3 regions of the Shewanella sediminis HAW-EB3 genome follow, and region 2 is predicted to be linked to each of the others. Evidence: riboswitches for the same ligand, from Rfam matches in the RefSeq annotation. Region 2 holds a riboswitch; each other region holds the start of a gene.

What was found. A riboswitch is a leader RNA that binds a small molecule or an ion and turns the genes downstream of it on or off. The one in region 2 is predicted to bind cobalamin.
Region 1: it holds a riboswitch for cobalamin, as region 2 does, so the genes downstream of both, SSED_RS18630 (TonB-dependent receptor) here and SSED_RS11315 (TonB-dependent receptor domain-containing protein) in region 2, are expected to answer to the same signal.
Region 3: it holds a riboswitch for cobalamin, as region 2 does, so the genes downstream of both, SSED_RS19530 (ABC transporter ATP-binding protein) here and SSED_RS11315 (TonB-dependent receptor domain-containing protein) in region 2, are expected to answer to the same signal.

What each region holds. Positions count from the first base shown of each region.
Region 1 covers NC_009831.1:4,338,878-4,344,061, forward strand. Annotated here, with positions in the region: gene SSED_RS18630 (TonB-dependent receptor) at 1-1,433, opposite strand, end outside; cobalamin riboswitch at 1,542-1,793, opposite strand; gene SSED_RS18640 (hypothetical protein) at 1,926-2,705, opposite strand; gene nrfD (cytochrome c nitrite reductase subunit NrfD) at 2,939-3,889, opposite strand; gene SSED_RS18650 (4Fe-4S dicluster domain-containing protein) at 3,886-4,581, opposite strand; gene SSED_RS24180 (hypothetical protein) at 4,596-5,096, opposite strand; gene SSED_RS18660 (DUF2726 domain-containing protein) at 5,180-5,184, opposite strand, start outside.
Region 2 covers NC_009831.1:2,615,137-2,620,320, forward strand. Annotated here, with positions in the region: gene SSED_RS11305 (FecCD family ABC transporter permease) at 1-839, opposite strand, end outside; gene SSED_RS11310 (ABC transporter ATP-binding protein) at 826-1,638, opposite strand; gene SSED_RS11315 (TonB-dependent receptor domain-containing protein) at 1,696-3,546, opposite strand; cobalamin riboswitch at 3,714-3,884, opposite strand; gene SSED_RS11320 (efflux RND transporter permease subunit) at 4,317-5,184, opposite strand, start outside.
Region 3 covers NC_009831.1:4,542,709-4,547,892, forward strand. Annotated here, with positions in the region: gene SSED_RS19525 (FecCD family ABC transporter permease) at 1-1,110, opposite strand, end outside; gene SSED_RS19530 (ABC transporter ATP-binding protein) at 1,100-1,990, opposite strand; cobalamin riboswitch at 2,345-2,567, opposite strand; gene SSED_RS19535 (histidine phosphatase family protein) at 3,193-3,879, opposite strand; gene SSED_RS19540 (ATP-binding protein) at 4,024-5,184, opposite strand, start outside.

The DNA of each region.
Region 1 (5,184 bases), 1.7 Mb from region 2:
GGAGACCAATCCCAACCCGCCTCATATGAACGACCCGTCTGCGGCTTAAGACCCATCACACCCGGTGAGGTATAAGCCTGCTCATCGACCTTAGCGAAACGGAAGTTGTCATCGGCGCGAAGATAGAATCTGTGTGAAGTGCCCGGACGATAGTTCAAGCCCAACTCGAACGCATGCGCATCCTGATCAAGCTCTATGCCCTGAGGGTAAACGTCACCATCGACAAGATCGTCAGTCACCTCGGAGTAACGACCACCCACTACATAACTCAGGCTTTGAGTTAACGGCACACTGGCTTGAGCATAGGCGCTAGCCACCTTCTGCACATTACTTCGTCCCCAATCAAACTCAGATTCCCCCCGGCTCAGGTCGATACCGGTAACGATATTCAAGTCGCCTTTTTCTGTCGTAATATTCGCTACCGCTTTCGGAGTGAACTCGAGGAAAGAGCGTTTATTCTTACTTGGCGAACCCCAACTGATCCCGGTCACCTGAGTATCGGTATAGTTGATATCCGCACCTAACGACCAGGCATCGGTGAGTTGATGCTGATAACCCGTGCGAATAGCCGTTGTCATCTCATGCTGATAGTCATCTTTATTAAATGGATTAACCTGACGTGGATTATCTTTAATCTGCTCTTTGGTCAATGACCCCGCCATCTCACGATCGTTATCGTAGTAGCTGGTCTCAACGAAGAAGTTATCCGACTCGGTTTGATATTGAAGTCGACCTAATACAGACGAGGTCTTGTTGGCATTGTGCTCACGATAGTTATCACCTTGGTTATAGCTGGCCGCAGCGTAGTAACGCCAGGTATTACTGATGGCACCCGAGATATCACCTTTACCTTCATAGGTATCGAAGCTGCCTCCAGACACTTGAATGCCGCCGCCCGCGCTGTTTGGCGCCTTGGTGATGATATTAATCACACCGCCCACCGCCTGATCGCCGTAGAGTACACCGGCACTGCCCGACAGTATCTCGACGCGCTCTATCTGATTGAGTGGGATGGCATTGATGCTTGGCGCCGCGATATCGATATTATTCAAACGACGTCCATCGACAAGCAAGAGGGTGTTGTTTGCGGCCTGACCAGCACTGAAACCACGCATAGCGAAAACGGCGCCGGAATTCGAGTCCGAGATCTGTATGCCACTCTGGCCACGCAGTACTTCGGTCAGTGTCGTCGCACCGCTCATCTCGATGGCCGCCGCATCGATAATGTTCACATTGGCGGCAATATTCAGTGGCGTATTTTCACTGCGACCGATAACGGTAATAACCTCATCGACTGTGTTAGTCACACCAGAATCTGTTTGAGATGAATCGGCCGCAAACGTCACGGACGACGACGCAGACAGAGCCAGAGCACTGCCGATTAGCATGGCTAATTTTGATAATTTGTTTGATTGTCTAGCTTGAGTACCCATTTTACCTTTAACTCCTGAAAGGAAAACGGGGCAAAGATGTCACGACGAGGCCAAGTTCAGTTCACTGAATTCAATCACCCTATCGCATCTCGAGATCTGCCCGCCGAAATCTCAAAATCATCTAATGGGCCGGTCTCCGGACTGAGGCTATTCGGTAAGATTGGTAGATCTTTCCGAGCAAGTAGAGGCTTTTCTAACACCCTGCCATTACATTCTGTAATAGATAGGCGCACCTCACTTTCACCTTTCACCGTTGCGGGGGCAGTGCCAGATTTTCACAGGCTTCCCGATTATCCCAACTCTCTAATTAAGCTGTTAAAGCTTAAAGACAGAGCAGGCACCACAAAAGATTGACAGCATAAATCTTGTTATCGATCTGCTTAAAAACGCCTCCGGATTAATAGCCGGATCACGATTGGCCGCATTATAGACGTCTATACGTATAAATGTCTAATATTTGCGAGGAACAATAAATTCCCCATCCAAAATCTATCAGCGGCTGAGTCTTAGAGGAGAGATAGCCGACATAAATTCCCGGTGATTTAACGACTCCAGGGGCGGATTATCTACACTGAACAGATCGCCACGTTTGGATTGATGCAGCAGATAGAGATCGTCCACCCCGGAGATCGCGGTGTAATGACCTATCTCTCCCTGCGGCACCGAAGTCTTGCCGTTAGCTGTTAAGCGGGTTGCCTTATGGGTATCGGGCATGCGGGTACAGCCTAAAATGGCACTGAATCCCTCGAGGCTATCGACCTCAGTCTCACCTAGCTTGTTATAAATTACTTCGCCCTCACAGGTTTCTGCGTAGGCGGTTGCCAACGAATCCAGAAACGCTTCTGGCTCAATATTTTCACTCAAGCCTTCAAAGCCCTGCACACAGAACAACGAAGACCAGGCCCTTAACTGCTGGCCCGATGGAACGAACTCGGCGGCGTACATACCGGCTTGTTGCTTATTAAACGCCAATTTCCACTCACCGGGCAGGTTAAAGCTCACCTCTTGACTGAAAATGGGGAGTTTATGACTTATACCAATAGGGTTAATCTCGGCGTCATCGAGAAAATCATCCAGGATTAATGCCTGCCCATGAGCCGCATGGGGAAACAGGTAAGCAGCGATAACGACAGCAGTAATAGCGGCAGTAATAACAGAAGCGGATGTGGCAATGATCGATGTAGAGAACTGAGCCGTTTTAAACTGGGCTTGCAGTGACTTTATTGACTGCCAATGGCGTGTACAGAGAGGTAGTGTGTTGAGAGCTTTCATACTTATCATCCTTGATTAGTCTATCCATTCGATATTACCTCAGCATAAAAAATACGCAAAGAGGTTTACATGAATAAATTTAAACAGAGATGATAGGGGGCTCAACAAAAACAGAGGCAAGGGAAACGACTCTCCTTGCCTCTTCTGAGAAACTATAAATATCTAAAGCGTTCCTAAGAACTAACTCGTTCCTTAACTCAGTTCTTAGCTAACTCTTTAACAGCACCCTATAACTAGGTCCCCGTCATCTGGCCGGTATAGAGAATAAAATTACGCAGCAATAACACACCCACTAAACTAAAACTGGCCGTTACCGCGACATAGGCAAATTTTCTATCGGCAGAGACCTTCATCCATAAGTTAAACGCCAGTGGCAGCGTCAAACCTAAGCCAACCACGCCTCCCCAGAAGATCCAGCCCCAGAAGCCTTCACCCAACGCATCTAATGCCGCGACCTGGCTCTGCCCACCCGACAAGATAAGACCGGCGAAGAAGGTAAAGAGTATCGCCATCTCAATGAGTATCATGGGGATCTCAATCCCATGGATAAAGCGCACCTCAGTGCCATTCGGATTCCCCTTGAGCAACACACCAACTAGCAGAGTGGCTGCGGCGCCTGAGCTGAGGCCCGATACCAGGAACAAGACAGGCAAAACCGGGTTATTGAGCAGAGGGAAGCCGATTAGGGCCGACAGCAGGAATCCGGTATAGGCGCCTAATGACAGAGATAATATAAGTAGTATCCCTGTGATCACATCTTCCCATTGCTGCAATTTTATCAAGCTGCTTGTGAGCAGACTCCACCGTCCCTCACGCCCTTCACACCATTGCACGACAGGCGTACTAAATATGGCGCCTATCCAGGCAAATAACATCAGCTGATAGACCATCAATACCAGCACACCCATGGACATGACCGAAGTGGAGTTGTAAAAAACCAGGATCTTCCAAAAATCGAAGGGCTTAGTGAGATCGAGAACCAAAATACCTAAGCCGGCACAAACCGTAACGGGTGCTATCAGGGCGGCGGCTTGAATAAATCGAGACTGATAGGCTTTCTTACCCAATTTAAAATGTTTCAACAGGATGCCGAAAAATACCGCCCCTGCCGACAAGCCTGCCAAGAACAGGTAGATTGCGATAGGCCAATGCCAGACTAATCCATCGAAATGAAATGCACTCATAACACTATCTCCCCATCAATAGTCGATACATGGAACAACTTAGGGCGGGTGCCTAAATCCGTTTTAGCTCGATAAGTCGGTTTCGATTTTAACGTTTTGACTAACTCAGACTCCGGATCTCTGATATTACCAAACACTAAGGCATGAGTCGGACACGCCTCTACGCAAGCTGGTTGTTTGCCCAGCTTAAGCTGAGTCTCTCTGCAAAAATCACACTTGTCGGCCGTTTGAGTCACTGGATTAATAAATCTAACCTGATAGGGACAAGCCGCAATGCAATATTGGCAACCGACACACTTGTCAGGATTAACACCGACAATCCCGGTCTCTGAGTCTATGTAGGCGGCGCCCGTAGGGCACACCTTTACGCAGGGGGCATCTTCGCAATGCTGGCAAGACTTACGACTGAAACGGTAACTCTGATCCGGATACTCACCAAATGGACCTGTACGATTGATCACGACCCTTGAGACGCCATCGGGCACATGGTTAACCTGTCGGCAAGCCTGCTCACAGGCGTTACAGCCGATGCAGAGGTTTTCATCATGTACCATGGCATATTTGATTGTTTGAGTTTGGTCGACACTGACACCAGCCTCTGACTCTGCAAGCTCCTTCGCAACCGAGTAGATAGAGAATCCCGCGATCAAGGTGCCGCAACCGGTAAGAAAATGTCTTTTTGAGATATCCATAATTGATACTCCCATTATTTAACGAGGTGACACCCGCGGCACAGCTGGCTGCGCTCTTTCACCGTGATCTGCAGCATAGGATCGTATTCCACATGCAACTGGTGACAACTGGCACAATTTACCTTATCGGCATGAACATTATGGGTCCAATCAGCCATAGCGATGATTTCATGATCATGACACTCGAGGCAGGCTCCCGTTTGTTCAGCCACAGACGTCGAGTTGTCGCTTGAAAAACGTCGAATGCTCGACCCCTTCTTGGGGTGTTTGCCTCGCTCTCCATGACAAGACTGACATTCAATTGCAAGTGCAGCATTAGCATGTAGTCCAAACATGGCTCCGTTGCGTTTATGGCACTTCATGCAGGAATTTTGATTTATGGTCAGAGACTCATTTGGTTGTGCATCGACAGGACTAGGTATTCCCGCCATGATTAAGCAGATGATTGATGGCAACAGGATTGATGGCAACTCAATTGCTGGAGATAGTGGCCAATAGCGGGATAATCTGGACATGACTTGTCCTTACATCGATAGATGAATGCTAAAATTCTTGGTGGAGAGTGGCACCGAACAGAGCTGTTCGGTGCCATTATCGGCTATG
Region 2 (5,184 bases):
GAACTTGCTGAACCGATAAGCATGCGGACGATATGAGGTACCATCAGTCCGACAAATCCGATACCACCGCAGGCCGCCACTAATGATGAGGTCATCAGGGCTGTAAGAATTAACATGCCTAAACGCAGGGGGAGAACTGCAACGCCCTGAGTATGAGCGCTCTCGTCGCCGGCCATCAGTGCCTGCAATGGGCGCTGAAATTGGTAAATAATCACAGTGGCAATGATCACAATAAAGCCAGGTACCATGAGTGTGCTCCAGGTGGCACGGCTGAAGCTGCCAAGAGACCAAAACAGCACTGCCTGCATGGCTTGGGGATCGCCGAAGTACAAAACAAGGTTGGCAATTGATGAGAGCAGGAAGGAGATGGCGACGCCCGATAGCACCAGGGTTTCAACCTGGCCATCCCGTGCCATCACCACCACAACGGCGACGGCAATCAAGGAGCCTAAAAATGCGCTAACAGGCAGGGGAAGAAAGGTTAACCCACCTGTGAGTGCCAGAATCGCCCCAAGGGATGCCCCTGCGGAGATGCCGAACAGGTAAGGATCGGCGAGGGGGTTTCTGGTTACGCTTTGAAGTACAGAGCCCGATACCGCGAGCCCGGCACCACATACCATAGCCATCAAGGCCCGTGGCATTCTGAGTTCGATGATGATGCGATCTGCCAGTGACGTGTTTGATTCTGTCTGGAACAGGGTCGTGACACTGCGGCCTATGGCGCCAATTACTTCGGCCAGGCTGATGTCGGCACTGCCGAGCACAATGGCAATCAAGGGCGATATCACAGCCAAGGGGATCAAGAGTGCCAGTAACAGTGTAGGGTTAAACAGCCGCATGGCGTACCCCGTCGAAGTGGTAGGTGACCCTGGGATGAGTGCCTTTTGGGTGTCTGTCCACCTCGGTTTTAATACCGTAAATATTTTCGATACTTGCAGGGGTTAACACCTGCGCAGGAGTGCCGTGCTTTATCAGTTTGCCCTCCCGGAGAAGAAGAAGCTTATCGCAAAAGGCACTGGCAAGATTAAGATCGTGAATGCTGGCTACGACTGTGATATCCAGGCTTTTTATCAGTTTTAAGATCTCAACCTGATACCCGACATCGAGGTGATTGGTTGGCTCATCGAGGAGTAAGATCTCAGGTTTTTGCAGTAGCGCTCTGGCGATCAGCAACCTCTGCTGCTCGCCACCGGAAAGTGACTCAAAAACCTGTTCGGCTTTATCGGTCAGATCCACAAGCGACAAGACGCGGTCAATCTCCACCTTCTCAGCGTTGTGGTCGATGCGCTGCCACCATTTTTGCTGGTTTATCAAACCGGTCGCCAATAACTGCCTTGCAGTCATCGAGAAGCCTACATGGGTGTGTTGTAACACCACGGCGACTTTCGAGGCGAACTCCCGATGTGAAATCGAGTCGATATTTTGGTTATTAAGGAATACCTTGCCACTATCGGGACTCATGTACTTATACATGCAGCGCAACAAGGATGATTTTCCAACACCATTGGGTCCCAAGATGCCGACAAAATCGCCTCTTTCGATGGTGAAGCTTAAGTCGTCGAGCACCTTCTTAGATGAAGTTGCCCAACTCAGGTGATTAACTTCCATGTGAGAGTTAGACTGAAATTTTGTTGGCATTACTAGGGTATCCAATGTTGCGCCGGCAATGCCGACGCAATTTGCTGCTATCTAAGGTTAAAAAGCCTGGTAGCTCACGCTTAAAAACAGTTGGCGGCCGGGGCTGAAGTAGTTACGATCTGAGATGATCTCTTCATCGAGCAGGTTATTGGCCTTCAACCTGAGTTGCCATGCTTCGGCAAGCTTATAACCGATACTCATGTCGACCTGATGGTAGGCATCCAGGAAGTCAGTCACGCCGTCATAGTCATAATCGCCGGCGTTACGCTCGCCCTGATAGTGATAGTTAACCAGCAGATCGAACTCAGACCAGGTATAGCTGAGCGCATAATCAAACTCATGTTCGCTTCGGCCCACTAACTGTTCGTCACTTTCCCCATCTACCGCGTCGATGTAGCTGTAACCCAGCTGATGTTCAATATCCCAGGTGCTGTAGTTAAGGGAGAGTTCTACTCCGGTTATCTCGGCATCTTCAATATTGTCCGGTTTCCAGATATCGTAGCCATAATCATCTTTCTCACCTGTAGGGGCCCACTGGATCAGGTTATCAATCTTGTTTTGGTAGATACTCAAGTAACCACGCAGGTAATCGCCGGTATAGCTGATGGTGAGATCCAGATTTTCGGATGTCTCAGATACCAGCTCCGGATTACCTGAATCTGGCCAATAGAGGTCATTGAAACTTGGGGCCTTGAAGCCTGTTCCTGAACTGGCAGTAACACGCCATTGGTCATTGAATTGATAGGCCAGACTCGCGTTATATGAGGTTTCGCTATCGATATTTTCAACATCGTCGTAGCGAATAACTCCTTCCATCAAGAGTTTGCCAATTTGGTAGCGTGCCAGGCCATAGATGCCAAGTAGATCGCGCTCGTCGACGGCATAGTCACCCTCGATAGATTCCTTCGACCAGTCGACGCCGCCAATGAAGGTCAGGTCATCGTTTGCCGTGTATCGGTTACTCCAGTTGAGCTGATCACGGGTCGTTTCATATAAATTGACGCCTAAACTCGGGTCTTCTGCGCGAAAGTTCTCATTCTTATCCCGTGATTGACCAAGGGCCAACTTGCTGGTTAACTTCTCTGTTTGATATTGCGCCGCGATGTTCACCAGGTAGTTATCGTAGTCGGCCTCATTAACACCGGGCCCGTAATAACCCATATTGTCATACTCGTAGTTACCGCTCTCCAGTTGACCTGCCCAGGTAAGCTGCCATTGCTGATTAAGGTTTTGCAGGCCGTTAACGCTCACGCCCAAACGGTCGTAACCGTCATTGTCATCTTCTGCATCGTTTTTAATATCGTATCCATCGCTCTTTTCACGATTGATGCTGATGCTGGTATGGCCGTCACCGTGGCTTACGCCCGCACCGGCACTGGCGCGCATATAGTCATCACTGCCATATTCGGCAGAGGCATACCATTCACCGCCCTCTAATTTACGGGTGAAAATCTGAATAACACCACCGATGGCGTCGCTGCCCCAAACAGCGGCTCTTGGGCCTTTAACGACTTCGATACGTTCAATATTTTCAGGGGTGAGGGCGTTGAAACTCACAGCGCCCAGGGTTGCCGAGCCGATACGAACACCGTCTACGAGAACCAATACATGATCGGTGTTTGTTCCACGCATGCTAATGGAAGCGGATTGTCCGGCGCCGCCATTGCGGGTCACACTGACGCCAGGTAAGGTTTCTAACATATCAACCACAGACTTAGGGTTGAGTCTGGCTATCTCCTCTCTCTCGATGGTATTGATAACGGTGAGTTGCTGATCCGCAGTGTTGTCAAATCTGTCACCCGTTACCGTAATAATATCATCTACGGGATTGGCTGGTGCTGTAGCGGCGGCTGAAAATGTCTGGCATATCGCGATAGTTAGTACTGAGAGTCGCAGTTTAAAACTCATGGTTAACCTTTATTTATTTGAGTTTGAAATTTGCGGGAAAATGCGTCATGGTTAAGCCTTTTTTTAAAGACTCATCCTTATGACGAATAGATAATAAAGGTGTGAAATATTAAGTTTTGGGAAAACCCAGACACCTGCATCGTCTACTTGCTCAAGAAACCCGCTTGAGTCAATAGTTCTTCTGGGTCGGTTTCCTGGCTCACAGCATCTAGAAACATTCCTTCCCGGTTTTACCAGTGGTAATAATGTTTCGCTCTGTTTACAGTTGCAGGTACAGCCGTGGGGTCTCACCACGTTCCCGATTAAGTTAAATTAACGCCCTTAAGTCGATGCGAATATAGCGATAATGACATAGCTTGAACATGGCGAAGATCACACACAAAGTTTAAAATGAAAAAGACTGTTACTTCTTACAGTCTTTTTTATTAAGGTTTGCCGTATAGTGTTTAATAGGATAAATTTAACTCAAACATCAATAGGTTGCATCTTTTCGAGTTTCTCTTAACCGTCGACATTTCTCTTACTAAGTCGAAAGCGGCTTTTAGTTTTAGTCTGAGCTTTGGTCTGAGTTCATGTGGTCGAAAGGTTGGATTTTCTTTAACTCCTGTTCTGGCTATATAATGAACAGTATATTGTGACCGGGTATACTAATTGTTTTACTATTTGTTTTACCCTTCATAAAAAATGCCGCTCTGATGTAGAGCGGCATTTTTGTATTGAGCCATTAATCTTTTGCCGATGTCGGCTAGAACAATCTTATTTAAGCTACTCTATTTGATTAGCTCTGGCTCCATTCCATGATCTGCTTCATGGTGGGCTCGTGATTTACTGCCAAACAGTTTCTTAATGTCCTCGATAGCAAGATAGAGACATGGGATCAGCATCAATGTAACCACCGTCGCAAACAGCACGCCGAAGGCGAGTGAGGTTGCCATCGGGATCACCATCTTGGCCTGCATACTGGTCTCAGTCATGATTGGCATCAAACCGATGAAGGTGGTCAGAGAGGTCAGCATGATGGCTCTGAATCGTCGACACCCCGCTTCCAGCACCGCTATTTTCATCGCTATGCCGGACTCTCTGGACTTGTTGATGTAATCGACCATCACCAGAGAGTCATTCACCACCACACCCGCCGCAGCAATAATACCGAACAGCGACAGGGCACTGAGATCGATGTCCATAATCATATGACCGAGTACTGAGCCAATCACACCAAATGGGATCACGGCCATGATCATAAGAGGTTGTGAATAAGATTTTAGCGGTATTGCCAGTAAGCTATAGATGATCAGCAAGGATATGATGAAGTCACGTAACTGAGTCTTAGCGCTGTCCATCTGCTCTTGAATATTGCCCGAGACTTCACTCTTCACTCTCGGGTATTTCTTCAATAGCTGAGGCATAAAGTTGTCGCGGATATCCTGAGCCAGCTTAAATGGCTCGGCTTGATCGGCATCGACAGAGGCCCAGACATTAATTGTCCGGTTACCGTTCTCACGACGAATACCATTCACACCTTGTGTCACCGTGATATTCGCGACCTCCGACAGAGGTACCTCGGCGCCTTGAGGCGTCACAATCAATACCTCGGATACCTGAGCGATAGAGTTACGCTGCTCTTCAGGGTAGCGGAGC
Region 3 (5,184 bases), 1.9 Mb from region 2:
AAACAGGAAGAAGATACTGCCTATGACGGCGGTGATGATGCCTACGGGTAACTCCTGACTGCTCAGCAGAGTTCTCGCCAAGACATCAATCCATACCATAAACAGGCCACCGACTAAGGCGGTCGTAATTAGCGGGAATCGTCCCGGAAAGAGCATGCGTACCGTATGGGGGATCATTAAGCCCACAAAGCCGATACCACCACAGTTAGCGACTAAGATGGCCGTAATGAGGGAGCAGAGCAGTAACATCTGCAGTCGCAACCGACTGACATTGATGCCTAAGGTATGGGCTGTTTCATCACCGGCCCGCATCGCCATTATCTGACGCTTAAACAACAAGATGATCCCGGTAGCAGCACAGACAACGACGGCCGGAAATAACAAACCCTCCCAACTCGCTTTTGCGAAGCTTCCAAGACTCCAAAACAGCACAGACGCGGCCGCCTGAGGACTGGAAAAATAGAGCAGCAAACTGGTTAACGCGCCGAACATGAATGAGATCGCCACACCGGAAAGCAACATGCGTTCAATCTGACTACTCATATTGCGTCCGCATAAGCTCAACACCATGAGCACCGACACCCCGGCCCCGAGGAACGCACCCAGTGGCAGACTTATCCAACTAAGCAGCTCGAACAGCCCTGAGCCGGTAAAAAGCCCTGAACCAGCAGATAGCCCTGAGGCTGCCCCCACGCTTGAGCCTGTGAAAAACGTAATGACCATCACGGCACCAAATGAGGCGCCCGATGAGATGCCGAACAGATATGGATCGGCCAGCGGATTACGCGTCACCGTTTGCAACACACTACCCGCAACAGAGAGCCCGGCTCCGGCAATAAAGGCCAACAAAATGCGGGGGAATCTCAACTCCATAACGATACGCTCGGCGATGCCTGACACCTCTGTCATACCAAAAATGGCCGTACCAAAGGTGTTATGTAATACAACATTAATCACATCACTGAATGAGATATTGGCGGCGCCAAAGCTGGCTGCGGCCAGCAGGGTTATCAGACTCAATAGCGACAATCCCGGCACCACCCATTTATGGCCGATATCGACTCGTCCTTTGGTAGAAGTCGAGGCTGAATTAATCGGGCTAGTCTTCATCTTGTTTATGCCTTTCCGTGCTGTTCCAGTGACTCATACCTGCACTCATGTTCTCATCATGCGCGTTCTTATCATTAGCGTTGTCGCCATGAGAGTAGCCATAGAAATAGCTGATCTGAGGGTTACCATGCTGAGGGTGAGGCTGCGTACTGCAACACACACCGAATACCTCGCTGATACGCGCCTCGGTGAGCACAGACTTAGGCGTCCCATGAGCGACAGAGCGGCCATCATCGAGGAGTAACAGCTGATCGCACATGGCACTGGCTAAATTCAGATCATGAATAGAGGTGATCACCGAGATCCCAATCTCACGAAGCAACTCCATGACCTGGATCTGATAACGAATATCTAAATGGTTAGTGGGTTCATCCAAGATAAGCAGCTTAGGCTGTTGTACTATCGCTCTGGCGATCAGCGCCCGCTGCTTTTCGCCGCCGGAGAGGTGCTCATAGACTTGGCCGGCCTTATGGGTTAGCCCCACTTTTTCTAACGCATCCGCAACGAGTCTTCTATCCGCAGAGGTCGTGAGATCGAACGGCCCCTTGTGAGGAGTTAATCCGATAGCAACCAGTTGTTCAGTGGTTAACTCAAAGTGATGGGGAGTGTCTTGCAGTACCACCGCAACTTGTCTGGCAAACTCTTTTGCAGAGAAGTGAGAAGTATTTTGCCCAAATAGGCTAATCGTTCCGTTATCCGGCTTAATATAACGATATAGACACCGCAGCAGGCTGGATTTCCCCGCACCGTTTGGCCCTATGATGCCTAACATCTCACCCTTGGCTAATGAAAAGCTTATATCGGATAGAATCGCCCGGTCATCGGCATGCCACCTAAGGTCGCTGACCGCTAACGCACACGCCTTGTTAACGCTATGCATTTCATCGCGATGCTCTTTATCACCACTGTTTTTATCCCCACTCATGTTATCAAGAGTAGAGGTTTTTTTACGCCATGATTTCAAGCCGATAACCTCACCGCCAACAACATTGACTGAAATGTCTTATATGATTTAGCTAACTCAAATGAATTAGCCGGTTTTGCCGGTTTATATGAAAAAACAGGAGAGGAGTGGAATACACGACGCGAAGCATACCGCATAAACTCAAGGCATGACGGTATTGCACGAGCTGGCTTTCGTGAATTAATAGAGCAGGACAAAGCGGTGAATAAACCAGCAAAAAAGCTAAAAAAAGATAGCATGACACTTCCCCTCGAGTTACCCGCTCAAGTTCTTTAGCGACAAAATTAGGCAGGTATCCTGACTCATGGTTTGAAGAAGTTTCTAGGACTTAGAACCTAGAACCTAGAACCTCTCGGCTTCTTCAAAACACTCACAGTTGCGGGCACAGTCCGGGCTTATGCTTTCGATTCACTAAAGCTCCCGGTTCCCTTTTAAGTTTGAGTTACCCCCATCTTTCGACAGTGGCTCTCAACACCTGATTTTGCGATCCTCTCCACCCACTTAACAGCCAATGTTTAAAGCTTATGTTCCAAGCTCATGTTTCAAGAGCAGGCTTAAGAGTGAAGAGTGTCTGAGAGCGGTTATTATGCCGCTTTTATGAATTAAGGCAAAGCCCGACGCCTGACAGAGGTGAAAAATCATGGTTCTCAATTTTATACCAATCAGTATAAAGATGTGATCGCTCAGCGAGAGTTTAGCGTTTCTGAGGCAAGGCAACGAGTGAAGAGCATAGTTATTCTACGTTTAAGCTCGTTAACACAGCATCAGATGCGCTAAAACTCGCCTTTTAGGAGCTTTTTGGGCTGCCTACTTCTTCGTTGAATAACTTCGAAAGGGAGCACCATTACATCAGTTATCCGCCTCGAATTAGTTTGCCCAAAATAGCTCTGAGTAGATCACTTTCTTATACTGATTGGTATTACTCTTGCACAAGAAAGGGGCACAGGAAAGGCTCGCCACTCTGATTAAGATGAATTCCGGTGCAGTTGAGGCAGATACGAGTGCGTCCCCAGTCTCCTAACCCGCGGTCATATCACGCCAGAACCTAGAACCTAGAACCTAGAACCTAGAACCTAGAACCTAGAACCTAGAACCTAGAACCTAGAACCTAGAACAGTTTACCCCCAGTGAAGCTGAGGAAAGTGTGTCCCTTGGGCCGTGGTATAGACAGTGATTTTCACTATCGCCGCGTAGGCCAGGCTCAGTTGAGTATAAAACCCCGCGACCCCGCTAACCCCCAATGCACTGGCCATCAGGTGGCGTATGACCCCCGCATGGGTCACCAGCAGCAGAGATTGACCCCGGTGTTGATTGAGTATCGACTCCCAGGCGCGATCGATTCTGGCCTCGAAATCCAGCATCGTCTCTCCATCAGGCGGCGTGCTCGCCCACGGGTTCTTCCAATAGGCTTCGATAGGCCCCGCGCAGTTCTGATACAGGCTCTCTAATGTTTCTCCGTCCCAATCACCAAAGTTCATCTCCTTGAAACCGTCTTCGAGTTTAAGCGGCACCTCTCTTTTCAGGTAGAGCCTGAGGGCAAATTCACAACAGCGACGCAGGGGGGAGCTGATAATGTGATCGAAACTAATATCCGCGGCTTCGACGGCATCAAACATCTGCTTACGGCCATTCTCACTCAAGGAGACATCCGTATGTCCCCTCAGGATCTGTCCTCCCTCACACTCACCATGACGCATAAGGTAGAAGGTCGTGGTGATCCCCGGATTAGGCGTTGTTTGCTCCAGCTCCTCACGTTCTGCTTCGAGAGTTGCTTCGTGCTCGTGATGGGCTTCACTGCTACTCATAATATTTTTCTATCCAGGCTGTTATCGGCAATAGGTCAGGCTCACCTATTTATACCGTCTTTTCGAGGCGGAGAGAATAGCTTTACCTATCACCACCCCCAACCTCTCCCCAGGCCTCCATTGAAAGCCACAAACCACTCACGGCTAAATATGCTCACCCAGATCCCGCTCAAGCTTCTGTAGGTTCCTTGGGAAACGTATGTGATAACAGAGTCCCTGATTGGGTGAGGTCTCAATCTCAACTTCGCCCCTGAGTTTTTGCGTGACCAAATTGTACACAAGATGGGTCCCCAAACCGCTGCCCCCCTGATTACGCTTTGTCGTATAGAAAGGGTCGAACAGACTCTTCACTCCCTCTTCATCGAGTCCGATACCATCATCGCGATAATCCAGTAATACCCAATCATCTCTGATTTTTACGGTTATGATGATCTCTCCCACCTGCTCCGGGAGAAATGCATGCAGCAGGCTATTCATGATCAGATTAGTTATAACCTGAGACAGGACACCGGGATAGGTGTTACAGCTTAAGCTGAAGTCACAGTCGATCTTTATCTCATGGGGCACCTTCTTGAGTGTCGGCCTGAGCGACATCAATATCTCTTCGAGATACTCATTGAGCTCGAACTCCCGCAACTCCTCACTGGATTGATCGACCGCAACCCGCTTGAAGCTCTGAATTAACTTAGAGGCTCGGGCATTATTCTTAAGAATAATATCCATGGCTTCGATGCAGGTTTGCATAAAACCTGCAAATTCATCTTCACTGAGCTCACCATCTGAGAACATCTTCTTGACCTCGATCACCTCATCATGAAGGTGGGACGCCGCGGTGACACAGACACCGATTGGGGTATTGATCTCATGGGCAATGCCCGCCACCATCTTACCTAACGACGCCTGTTTCTCCGTCTCAACCAGTTTATGCTGAGCACTCTTAAGTTGATCCAGCGTCGAGCGAAGCTCACGGGTTCTCTCCTCCACCAGTTTTTCCATCTGCTCTGAGTATCGCTGAGCAAACTGCTCCTTCTCTTTCGAGTAGTTCAGTTGCTGCCGCAGTTGAGCGGGACTGATCTTCAACTGAGCCAGCAACTGGGCATAATAGCGCTCCAGAGTCATACTCTCTTTCTCTGAATAGATGTTTGATTGAGTGACCACCATATGAGCCACCGCGGCTCCGGTGATACCGCTGAGCAATCTCTCTGTCGCCCTCTCCAGATAGGCCAGCTCCTGCACATTAATCAGCTCATCATCATTGAGCTCAGCCTCGACTAAACAGGCTTTCACTTTAACTTCAGCCTGTTC